2 regions of the Bradyrhizobium sp. AZCC 1577 genome follow, and region 1 is predicted to be linked to the other one. Evidence: predicted binding sites of a transcription regulator. Region 1 holds the regulator's gene; the other holds the start of a gene.
What was found. Region 1 encodes LexA, which represses DNA repair genes until DNA is damaged. Its sites were predicted from a motif close to TGTTCNNNNTGTGTTCNG; they were not measured.

Region 1 (5,375 bases):
CCCCTGTCCCGGCCCCGCCAACTCACAATGGCTTTTTGGTCGGATCAAGGCACGCCGACCGGGGGCAATACTGTCGCTTTCAGATTTTGAATGAAATCATCACGTTAGATGGAGAGTTCGTCATGCCCGGGCTTGCCGGCGTCTGCTACTTTGCGGCGCCTTCGGCGGATTTGGCCTTTGACTTCGCTGCCGGCGCCTTGGCCGCCGCTTTCGGCGGTGCGCTGTCGCCGCGCATCGTCCCCCAAGGGTCCGAATTCTTCTGCTGCTCGGGGATGTTGCCGAGCGACCTCCGGTAGGCCCGCTCGGCCTCCTTTTCCGCCGCTTTTTCCGAGGGCGTCTTGTCCTTCTCGGTCTCGCCGTATGCGGGAGGACGGGCTTGTTGGCCCCAGGCGGGGCCGGCCAATAATGCGATCACGGCGACGGCGCCCAGGATTCTGCCAACGGTTTGCATGCGACTACTCCCTGAAAATTGGCCCCAAGAAACTGGCCCAAAGCCTTAGCACAGCCTGCGTACGGGCTTAAGCGCCGGATTGGGCTGCGACGCAAATCGCCGTGGCCGTTGCCGAGGCCGGTCCGGTTTTGTAAACGACTGCCATGAATTCGCCGCCAGCGCCCCATTCCGTCGATGCCTTGCTGTTCGACCTCGGCCGTGTCGTGCTCGACATCAGTTTCGATCAGGTAATGACGTGCTGGGCAGGGCATGCCGGCTGCGCGCCTGCCGACCTCGCCGGACGCTTTGTGATGGACGACAGTTTCAAGCACCACGAGACCGGTCGGATCGACGATGCGGCGTTCTTTGCGAGCCTGCGCCGGTCGCTCGGCATCGGCATCACCGACGCGCAGTTCCTGGAAGGCTGGAACGCGATCTTCACCGGCGAAATGCCCGGAATCTCGCCGCTCCTGGCGCGTGCCGCAGAACGCCTGCCGCTCTATGCTTTTTCCAACACCAATCCGGCCCATGTCACGCATTTTTCGCAGGCCTATGCGGATGTGCTCGGCCATTTCCGTCAGATATACCTGTCCTCCAGCATCGGTTTGCGCAAACCCGACGCCGAAGCCTATGATCATGTGGTAAAAGCGATCGGCGTGCCGGCGTCGCGGATCCTGTTCTTCGACGACTCGGCTGCCAATATCGAAGGTGCGCGGGCGCGCGGCCTTTCTGCCATCCACGTGACATCGACGGATGACGTGGCGAGGGCACTGACCGCACTTGGAATTTGAGGGAGGTCTGCCCGTGGCGTTGATGCCGGTTGCCGATGCATTGTCTGCCATCCTCGCGGGCGCCGATCCCCTGCCCGAAGAAATGGTGGCGCTCGATGAGGCGTATCACCGCATTCTCGCACGCGACGTCGCCGCGCGGCGGACGCAACCGCCGCAAGCGATGTCGGCGATGGACGGCTATGCGGTGCGCGCAGCTGACGCCGCCGATGTCAGCGCGCGGCTAAAGGTGATCGGCGAGGTCGCCGCCGGCCGCCCGTTCGAGCGGAAGGTCGGCCCGGGGGAAGCGGTGCGGATCTTTACCGGCGGCGTGATTCCCGATGGCGCCGACGCTGTCATCATCCAGGAAGACACTGGCGTCGAGGGCGATCATATCACCATCACGGAAGCTGCCGTTCCGGGGCGGCATATCCGCGCCGCGGGCGTTGATTTCCGCGAAGGCGACGTCCTCCTCAAACGCGGGCGCCGCCTCACCGACCGCGACCTCTCGCTCGCCGCCGGCATGAACTACCCGGAGCTTGCGGTGCACCGCCGCCCGAAAGTTGCGATGCTGGCGACCGGCGACGAGCTGGTGATGCCGGGCGCAAGCCCCAGCCCCGGCCAGATCGTCTATTCCAACGGCTACGGCTTGCGGGCACTGGCGCGGGCCGAAGGGGCAGAAATCATCGACCTCGGGATCGCCGCCGACACCGTCGCCGCGACCACGGACGGCATCCGCCGTGCCCGCAAGGCCGACGCGGACATCCTGATCACCCTGGGCGGCGCGTCGGTCGGCGACCACGACCTCGTCAAGCGGTCGCTGGAAGCCGAGGGCGTCGCCATCGCATTCTGGCGGATCGCGATGCGGCCGGGCAAGCCGATGATGCACGGCAGGCTGGGCGCGATGCGGGTGATCGGCCTGCCAGGCAATCCCGTCTCCTCGTATGTCTGCGGCTTCCTGTTCCTGGTGCCGCTGATTCGCGCCTTATCGGGCCGCGATACCATCCATCACCGGCGCGAAAGCGCGCTGCTCGGCCGCGACCTCGCCGCCAATGATCAGCGCGAAGACTATCTTCGCGCCCGCCTCGAAGCGCGCGACGACGGCACGCTGGTTGCCGTGCCGGTGAACCATCAGGACTCGTCGCTATCGGGGAATCTCGCTGCGGCACGTGCACTTGTGATACGTCCGCCGTTCGCGCCGGCTGCCGCAAAGGGATCGCGTTGCGAGCTGCTCCGGCTGCCGGAATGACGCCTGAACGGTGTTCCCCCAGCACCTTGGGCCGGAACCGCAATGCGTTCACCTGAAATTAAGTGGTTGCGGAACACATATCGAACATATAGTGTCCGTTCATGATTTGTTTCGACTGCTAGTGTCTTAGATCGGGAGTTTGGGGACTCCACGATCCGGGCCCTGAAGATTCGGAACGAGACGACGCCAACCCGGGGGATTGCTCGCGATGCTTACGCGCAAACAGTATGAACTTCTGCGTTTCATCAATGAACGGCTGAAAGAGGCCGGCGTGCCGCCCTCCTTCGACGAGATGAAGGACGCGCTCGATCTGCGTTCGAAATCCGGAATCCACCGCCTCATCACCGCACTGGAGGAGCGTGGCTTCATCCGTCGCCTGCCCAACCGCGCCCGCGCCATCGAAGTCATCAAGCTGCCCGAGCTCGCAGCCGCCGCCAACAGCCGCCGCGGCTTCACGCCGAGCGTGATCGAGGGTACGCTCGGCAAACGCACAGTGAGCGCGCCGGCCGCCGAGGACGACGGCAATCGCCCGGTGGCCGTGCCTGTCATGGGCCGGATTGCCGCCGGTACGCCGATCGAGGCGCTGCAGACCCGCAGCCACACCATCAGCGTACCGCCGGACATGCTCGGCTCCGGCGAACATTACGCGCTCGAAGTGCGCGGCGATTCCATGGTGGACGCGGGCATTCTCGACGGCGACATGGCGCTGATCCAACGCAACGAGACCGCCGACACCGGCGACATCGTCGTGGCGCTGATCGACGAGGAGGAAGCCACGCTGAAGCGCTTCCGCCGCCGCGGCGCCTCGATCGCGCTCGAGCCCGCCAACACCGCCTATGAAGTCCGCATCCTGCCGCCGAACCGGGTCCGGATTCAGGGCAAGCTGATCGGGCTCTACCGCAAATACTGACCCGTTATGCCGTCCGGGCCGTGACGGAAAAGAGCCTCGGCCCGCGGCCGGGGTTTTTTGTTGCGCGTTTGGAACCAACGCCCGTTAGCGCGTTTGTGAATGTGGCGCAGTGCGCCAGTCGCAGAATTGCCCAGAAACGAGAAAAGGCTCTGCGCCATGTCCACTCTGATAGAGGCCTGTGCCTCCTTCTAGACACGGGTCAGCTATCTCAAACGAGGGAGCCATCCGATGTGTGACTATAGCCTGCATGCTGTGGCTACGCGGCCTGCCGAGGTCGGCGAGACGCTGATCACCACGACATTCCGCGGTACATCGACCCGCGGCTTTGCGTCGGAACGCGAGCCTGCAGTGGCGGTCTGCATGCTTCCCGGCACCGAACTGGCGTTCGCTGAGGACGTCAAATACGACAACCGGTGGATCTGGACTCGAACCACCGACTGGCGGGTCGGCAAGTTCAATCAAATCGACCCCCATATCTCCGACCGTCACCATGACGCGATCGAATTTCCCGACGGAAGCCATGTGCTGGTGACGCAGCTTTGCGAAGGCCAGCGCGCGACCGTGCTGCAATTGCCGGTGGTCCAGACCGGTGGCGAACGCGCGCCGAAGGTGACGGAAGCGCGTCCGGCCGAATCGATCGTGACCGGATAAACGCCCACGCGCATATGATCCGCCGGCCCAGGCCGGCGGATCAGGGTGGTACATTTTTCAGAGCTCGGCACCGCAGGGGGGCAGTCGGTGGTCAACAAGGTAACGTGGCAAAAAGCCGGGCGCGTCACTGAGCCCGGGCGGTACATGTTCAGGTACGGCTGGCTCACCATCACGGCCGAGGATCTCGCAATCTGGCAGCAATTTCCCGACGCATCGTTCACGCTGGTCGCTCTGCCGTCGGCGCCCGACGCGCCCGAGGAATTCCATCTCGGCGCGTTCGAAATTCCAGCCAAACCCACAGTCGACGAGCACTGACGCCCGTCTACTCCTCCGCCTGAAGGTCTGCCTCGGCCGGCGTGGCATCGACGCTGCGCGGTGGCACGACGCGCGGCGCCAGCACGGTGGTGTCGGCCTCACTCTCGTCGGCTATGGCCGGCGACCAAGGCCGGTCGATCCCCCTCGGCTTGACCGCCTCGACGGCAAATCCCTCGCGGCCACGCCGCAACGCCATCGCGCCCTGGCGCCGGAGCCGTTCGGCGCCGATGACGGAAGCACCGCATGCCGCCGGGGCCTGCCGCAGCGTCACAATGATTGCCGCGCGCTCGCAATCGTCCGAAAACGCCTCGGGCCTGAGCGCCTGTGCGATCAGGCCGCCGCCGACGGCTTGCACCACGCAGCCAAGATCGTCGCATGAGACGCCTGACGTGAGCGAGGCGTCAGCCGCCGTTCGTGCGTCCGCATCCGCCGCCAGCCACTCCTTCAAGAGGAAGACGTCTCGAGACCCCTTGGCCGCGTGCATCAAATGCAGCCGGCCATCCTGGCCGCGCACCCCGACATTGCGCCCGTCGGCGGAAATCAGGATATCCGGCTGCGGCGCCCTCGCCGCCCACAGCGCCGCTGATAGTACCAGCGCCGCTCCCGACCAGCGCAGCGGCGTGCGCAACAGGCCGAGCAGGATGATGCCGAGGCTCGCCGCAATCAGCGGTCCGATGCCGAAGGCCGGCACCCGGCCGACCGCGCCGGGTAACGCCGCGACCCATTGCGTCACCGCAATCATCCAGTCGATGCCGAGGCCCATGGCCGCCCAGAACAGTCGATCGAAGCCGAACGGCATCGCGACGAGGCCAAGCAGGCCCGCCGGCATCACCAGCGCGGAGACCACCGGCATCGCCGCGAGGTTGGCCAGCACGCCGTAAGGCGTGACCCGGTGAAAGTGAAAGGCGGCGTAAGGCATGGTCGCAAGCCCCGCCACCAACGAGGCCAGCAACAGCATGGTGACTTCGCGGCCGCCCCACAGCGCCACGCGCGCCGTTGCGGTATGATCCGCCGTCGCGAACAGGCGCGGCATGCCGATCTGCACCAGCGCCA
Region 2 (5,375 bases), 1.5 Mb from region 1:
CCTTCGCCGAGGCCTTGGCTCGGACCGGATCCGACGCCAACGCGCCGGCTGTCAACTCGAACCGGTCGTCGATACGCGCGGCAATGCGGTGGACGGCGCCAATGAAAGATGCCTGGCCGCCGCCAACCATGCCTAGCCGAATACGACCATGGCTGCCAGTTTCGCTGTTTACCTCAATCGCCATTCTTCTTCCTCGCTCAGGAGATGCCGAGCATCTTGCGGTTCATCTGGTCGTCGGCGCCGGAGCCTGCGAAATCGTCGAAGGCCTTCTCCGTGACCCGAATGATATGTCTTTTGATAAATTCGGCGCCCTCGCGCGCGCCTTGCTCAGGATGCTTCAGCGCGCATTCCCATTCCATCACCGCCCAGCCGCCGTAATCGTACTGCGTGAGCTTCGAGAAGATCGCGCCGAAATCTACTTGGCCATCGCCCAGTGAGCGGAAGCGGCCAGCTCGATCGACCCAACTCTGGAACCCGCCATAGACACCCTGGCGGCCCGTCGGGTTGAACTCCGCGTCCTTGACGTGGAAGGCCTTGATGCGTTGGTGATAGATATCGATGTAGTCGAGATAGTTGAGCTGCTGTAGCAGGAAGTGCGACGGGTCGTAGAGCAGGTTCGCGCGCGTGTGGCCATTCACCCGCTCGAGAAACATCTCATAGGAGACGCCGTCGTGCAGGTCCTCGCCTGGATGGATCTCATAAGCGACATCAATGCCGTGCTCCTCCGCATAATCAAGGATCGGCCGCCAGCGCCTGGCGAGCTCGTCAAAGGCGGCCTCGACGAGGCCGGCCGGACGCTGCGGCCAGGGATAGACATAGGGCCAGGCCAATGCGCCGGAGAAGGTCGCGTGCGCCGTGAGCCCGAGGCGCCCTGAGGCGCGGATTGCGCGCTTGACCTGGGCAACGGCCCACTCGGTGCGCGCCTTGGGATTGCCGCGCACCTCCGGCACGGCGAAGCCGTCGAATGCTGCGTCATAGGCCGGATGAACGGCGACGAGCTGGCCCTGCAGATGCGTCGAGAGTTCGGTGATGGAAAGGCCGTGACCGGCTGCGATCCCCTTCACCTCATCGGCATAGTCCTGGGACTCTGAGGCCTTGTTGAGGTCGAAGAGTCGTCCATCCCAGCTCGGGATCTGAATTCCCTCGTAGCCGAGCGAGGCGGCCCATCCGCAGATAGATTCGAAGGAGTTGAACGGCGCCGCGTCGGCAGTGAACTGAGCGAGGAATATCGCCGGTCCCTTGATTATCTTCATCAAGTGCTTCCTTCTCCTCTGGACGCCGCAGCAGCGCGTGCCCGCTGAGCCCGATATCCCACCGTAGCTCGTGATCGGCGATGGTTACAGGTCCTTCTCGGCGAGCTTGCGAAACTCGTCGGGCACGGAACGAGAAATACCCAGCGCCGTCGAACCGTATCCGATAGCATCCCGTCCGAAGCGATCGCGGATCTTGTCAACGGCGCAGTCAGCCGCCCAACGTGCCATGCCCATTTTGGTGCCGGGGCGGCGCGCTTCATTTCGAAGTCCAAACGGGAGTTCCAGCTCCAGATCCCAGTGCGCCTCAAGATGCGAAACGGAGATCGCCACCAGAGAGATGGTCTTCTCGTCCGGATGATCTGCAAGGATTGCGCGCACCAGTTCCTCTGCAAGCTCCGCGAGGATCATGGTCGCGGAAATTGGTGCATCGAGCGTTACCGAGCGCGTGACCGAGCTCAGGTCGGCGAAGCGAACGCGGACCGTCACAGTTCGACCAGGCATGGACTTCGCCCGGAGCCGCGTTGCAATGCGGTCCGCAAGGTGAAGCAGGGTAGATCGAATAATTCGCATTTCGGCCGGCCTCCTGCCAATAGCCGATTGCGCTCCTGCCGATCGGGCCCGGCGGTGAGGCTTGAGTTGCCGCGGATCGCGATTCCACGCCAGCGCTGCGAGTTTCTGCCCTGCCGCGGGACCGAGCAGGTGCTCGAGCGACGATCCCGGCGTGTTTGCCAGCTGCCCGATCGTCAGCACGCCGATCTTGGCAAGCCGCGCCTTCGTGACCGGACCCACGCCCCACATCAGGTCGACGGTCAGTTCGTGAAGGAATTCCAGTTCAGCGTCGGGATCGACAACCACGAGCCCGTCGGGCTTGGCTACTTGCGAGGCAATTTTCGCCAGATGCTTGGTCCGCGCGACGCCCACTGAGATCGGAAGCCCCAGCTCGGTGCGCACGCGCCGACGGATTGCCGTAGCTATGTCGGCAGGCGTACCAAAGAGATGGGTGCAGCCTGCGACGTCGGCAAAGGCCTCGTCGATGGAAATCCGCTCAACGAGGGGTGTGAAATCGCCGATCACCTTGATGGCGGCATCACCCAGCCGTTGGTAGTCCTTGAAATGCCCGCCGACAAAAATGAGTTGCGGACACAGCTCGCGCGCCTGCCGTCCTGGCATGCCGCCGCGGATCCCGAACGCCTTGGCTTCGTAAGAAGCGGCAAGCACAACCCCGCCACCGACGGCTATCGGTTTACCGCGTAACGAAGGGTCGAGGAGCTGCTCAACCGAGGCATAGAAAGCATCCAGGTCTGCATGAAGGATGGTGGATGTGGTTGCCACCCGGCCGTTCACCTGTGACACTTGACCGAAATTTGGTGCCGTCTTTTGGATGGCACACTTGACGTAAGAACAAAATAAGAACATTCTTTTGGTTGGTCAACGGAAGTTAAGCAATGTCCGTTCATCAAAGTGGTGATCCGCTGGATGCAGCGCCTTGACGGCTAGCGGGGATGAAGTAGAGATCGCAGTCCGCGGTGAAGAATTTTTTGGCTTGGTTGATCCTGCTGCTGAGACACCCGGAGTTCGCGTGGCTTCTTTGGCAACATAACGGACCTCCGTATAGATAAGATGCCAGGTCCGATTGAAAAACTTGAACTCTCGCTCCAGTCCATCAGCACCATGGTTCGTTTGAGCCCCTCATCCGGCGCTACGCGCCACCTTCTCCCACAAGGGCAGAAGGAATAAGATATGCCCGCTGAGCGTTCGCCCCAAACGCCTTGTCGCGCACGTGCGGACCAAGCTTCATCAGGCACTCCTCGAGCGCGCCCTTGGTCGCGCCATAGCTTCCCGCGAGCAAACACACCGGCCAGTCGGAGCCGAAGATCAGGCGATCCTCGCCAAAGCATTTGGCGGCGTGCGCGACAAACGGAAGCAGACGTTCCGCATCCCAGTCGTCCCACCTTGCCTCGGTGGCGAGACCCGAGATCTTGCACCAGACATTGCCGCAAGCGGCGAGTGCGACGAGAAGATCGGCCCATTCACGGCTGAATCCCTCCGCGATCGGCGGCTTGGCGGCGTGACCGAGGACAAAGCGCCCTTGCGGAAACGCCTGCGCAGTTGCGATCGCGGCCGGCATTTCACGCGTGCGCACCAGGAGATCATAGGCGAGATCGCGCGCGAACACGGCGGTCAGACCGCGCTGCACGTCCTCGCGCAGCAGCCAATCGGGATCGGACTCGTCGTGCACCTGGTGACGAATGCCGACCAGCCTGTCGCCTCCGAGCGAACCACGGAGCCGCTCGAGCGTCTCGTCGACCGCCCCGTCCGTCAGGTCGGCCCAGCCGACCACACCGACGACGAAGGGCGTCGCAGCGGCGACGCGCAAGAATTCCTCGGTCTCCTCGATCGAGGAGCGGCATTGCACCAAAATGCTTACATCGACCCCGTTGGCGAGAAGCAGCGGCGCGAGATCGCTCGGGCCGAAGGCGCGGTGGATCCGCGCGAGTTCGGGCGCCTCCATCCAGGGATAATCGGCGCGCGCGGGATCCCAGAAATGCTGATGACCGTCGATCACCATGGGTCAAGCTCCACCCGGCAGCGGTGCGGACGCATCGACTAACTTGCGCTCGCGCAGCTCCTGCCAGAAGGAGGACGGCACCAGCCGCTCGGACATCGCGATGTTGTCCGAAACCTCCGCAGCGCTACGCGCACCTTGTAGCGCGACCGTTACCGCCGGATGGGCCATACAGAACTGCACTGCGGCGGCCTTGAGCTCTGTGCCATGCTTGCGGCACAGCGCCTCCAGCGCCAGCGCGCGGGCGACGAGCGCCGCATCGGCGTCTTCGTAATTGAACTTCGCGCCGGCGCGCGGGTTGGCGAGGATGCCGCTGTTGTAGATACCCCCGAGAATGACGCCGATGCTCTTCGCACGGCAGATCGGAAACAACGTCGTCAGCGCGCCCTGGTCGAGCAGCGTGTAGCGGCCCGCCAGCAGGAAGCAATCGACCGGCGCCGCTTCGGCGAAGCGGGCGAGCATCTCGGATTGATTCATACCGGCGCCGATCGCCTTGACCGTACCATCGTCGCGCAAGCGCTGGAGCGCGCGGAAGGCACCGGCGACTGCATCCTCATAGTGGTCATCCGGATCATGGACGAGCAGTACATCGACGCGATCGAGCCCGAGACGGTCGAGGCTGTGCTCCACCGAACGCATCACGCCGTCGTAGCTGAAGTCGAATTCCGGCCGCTCGGCCGGCGTGCCCTTGTAGTGATCGTCTTCCGCAGCCGCACTGGCCGGGCGCAGCAAACGGCCGACCTTGGTGGAGATCGCAAATGAATCCCGCTTTTGCTGACGCAGAAAACCACCCAAGCGACGTTCGGCCAATCCAAAGCCGTAAAGCGGCGCGGTATCGAAGAAGCGGACGCCGAGCGACCAGGCGCGTTCGATCGTCGCCTCTGCATCCGCATCGCTAACCGGCGCAAACAATCCACCGAGAGGAGCGGTTCCGAGACCAATCGCCGTGACGTCGAGCCTATCCGCAAGCCGTGTACGCTTCATTCCAAGCTCCGGGGTCGACCCAGCACTCCCTCTCCCGCAACCGGGAGAGGGAGTGTAGCGCAGGAACGTTGGGGCTGAGAACGTTTCCTACTTCAACAGTTGAGCGACATTGTCCTTGGTCACGAGGTCGAGGCCGGTATAAATGACCTCGGGAACCTTCTGGCCCTTCTTGATTGCCAGCAGAGTGTCCATCGCCTTCTCGCCCATCTCGAACGGGCGCTGTCCCGTAAGCGCGTTGGAGTAGCCGTCACGCAAGAGTTCAAGCTGCATCTTGAGCGTATCGGCGACGACGAGCGTCAGCTTGCCGGCATCGATGTCCTTCTTGTTCTTGTTGACGAAGGCCTTGTAGCCTTCCGGCGCAAACATCGGCCAGCCGCCAACCGGCACTATCGCGCCGAGATCCGGCGTGGCAGTGCGCAGATCCGCCATCTGCTGGACCGCGAGCGCAGGATCGTCATTGCAGAAGGTCGGCGAGCCCGCGACCTCGACCCACTTCGAGCCCTTGAGCGCCTCGCGCACGCCATCGACGCGCTCGGCGAGGTTCTTGGCGCCCGGACCACCGGAGACGACGG

Region 2: a site for LexA is predicted at 2,651-2,668, ahead of dinB (DNA polymerase IV). Genes of this name have one in related genera too.

The regions. Positions count from the first base shown of each region.
Region 1 covers NZ_JAZHRQ010000001.1:4,456,787-4,462,161, reverse strand. Annotated here, with positions in the region: gene V1278_RS21095 (hypothetical protein) at 146-451, opposite strand; gene V1278_RS21090 (HAD-IA family hydrolase) at 595-1,221, shown strand; gene V1278_RS21085 (molybdopterin molybdotransferase MoeA) at 1,235-2,446, shown strand; gene lexA (transcriptional repressor LexA) at 2,655-3,356, shown strand; gene V1278_RS21075 (hypothetical protein) at 3,585-4,007, shown strand; gene V1278_RS21070 (hypothetical protein) at 4,053-4,322, shown strand; gene V1278_RS21065 (ComEC/Rec2 family competence protein) at 4,330-5,375, opposite strand, start outside.
Region 2 covers NZ_JAZHRQ010000001.1:2,907,615-2,912,989, reverse strand. Annotated here, with positions in the region: gene V1278_RS13510 (Gfo/Idh/MocA family protein) at 1-184, opposite strand, end outside; gene V1278_RS13505 (sugar phosphate isomerase/epimerase family protein) at 198-1,253, opposite strand; gene dinB (DNA polymerase IV) at 1,338-2,585, opposite strand; gene V1278_RS13495 (amidohydrolase family protein) at 2,953-3,822, opposite strand; gene V1278_RS13490 (aldo/keto reductase) at 3,826-4,803, opposite strand; gene V1278_RS13485 (sugar-binding protein) at 4,891-5,375, opposite strand, start outside.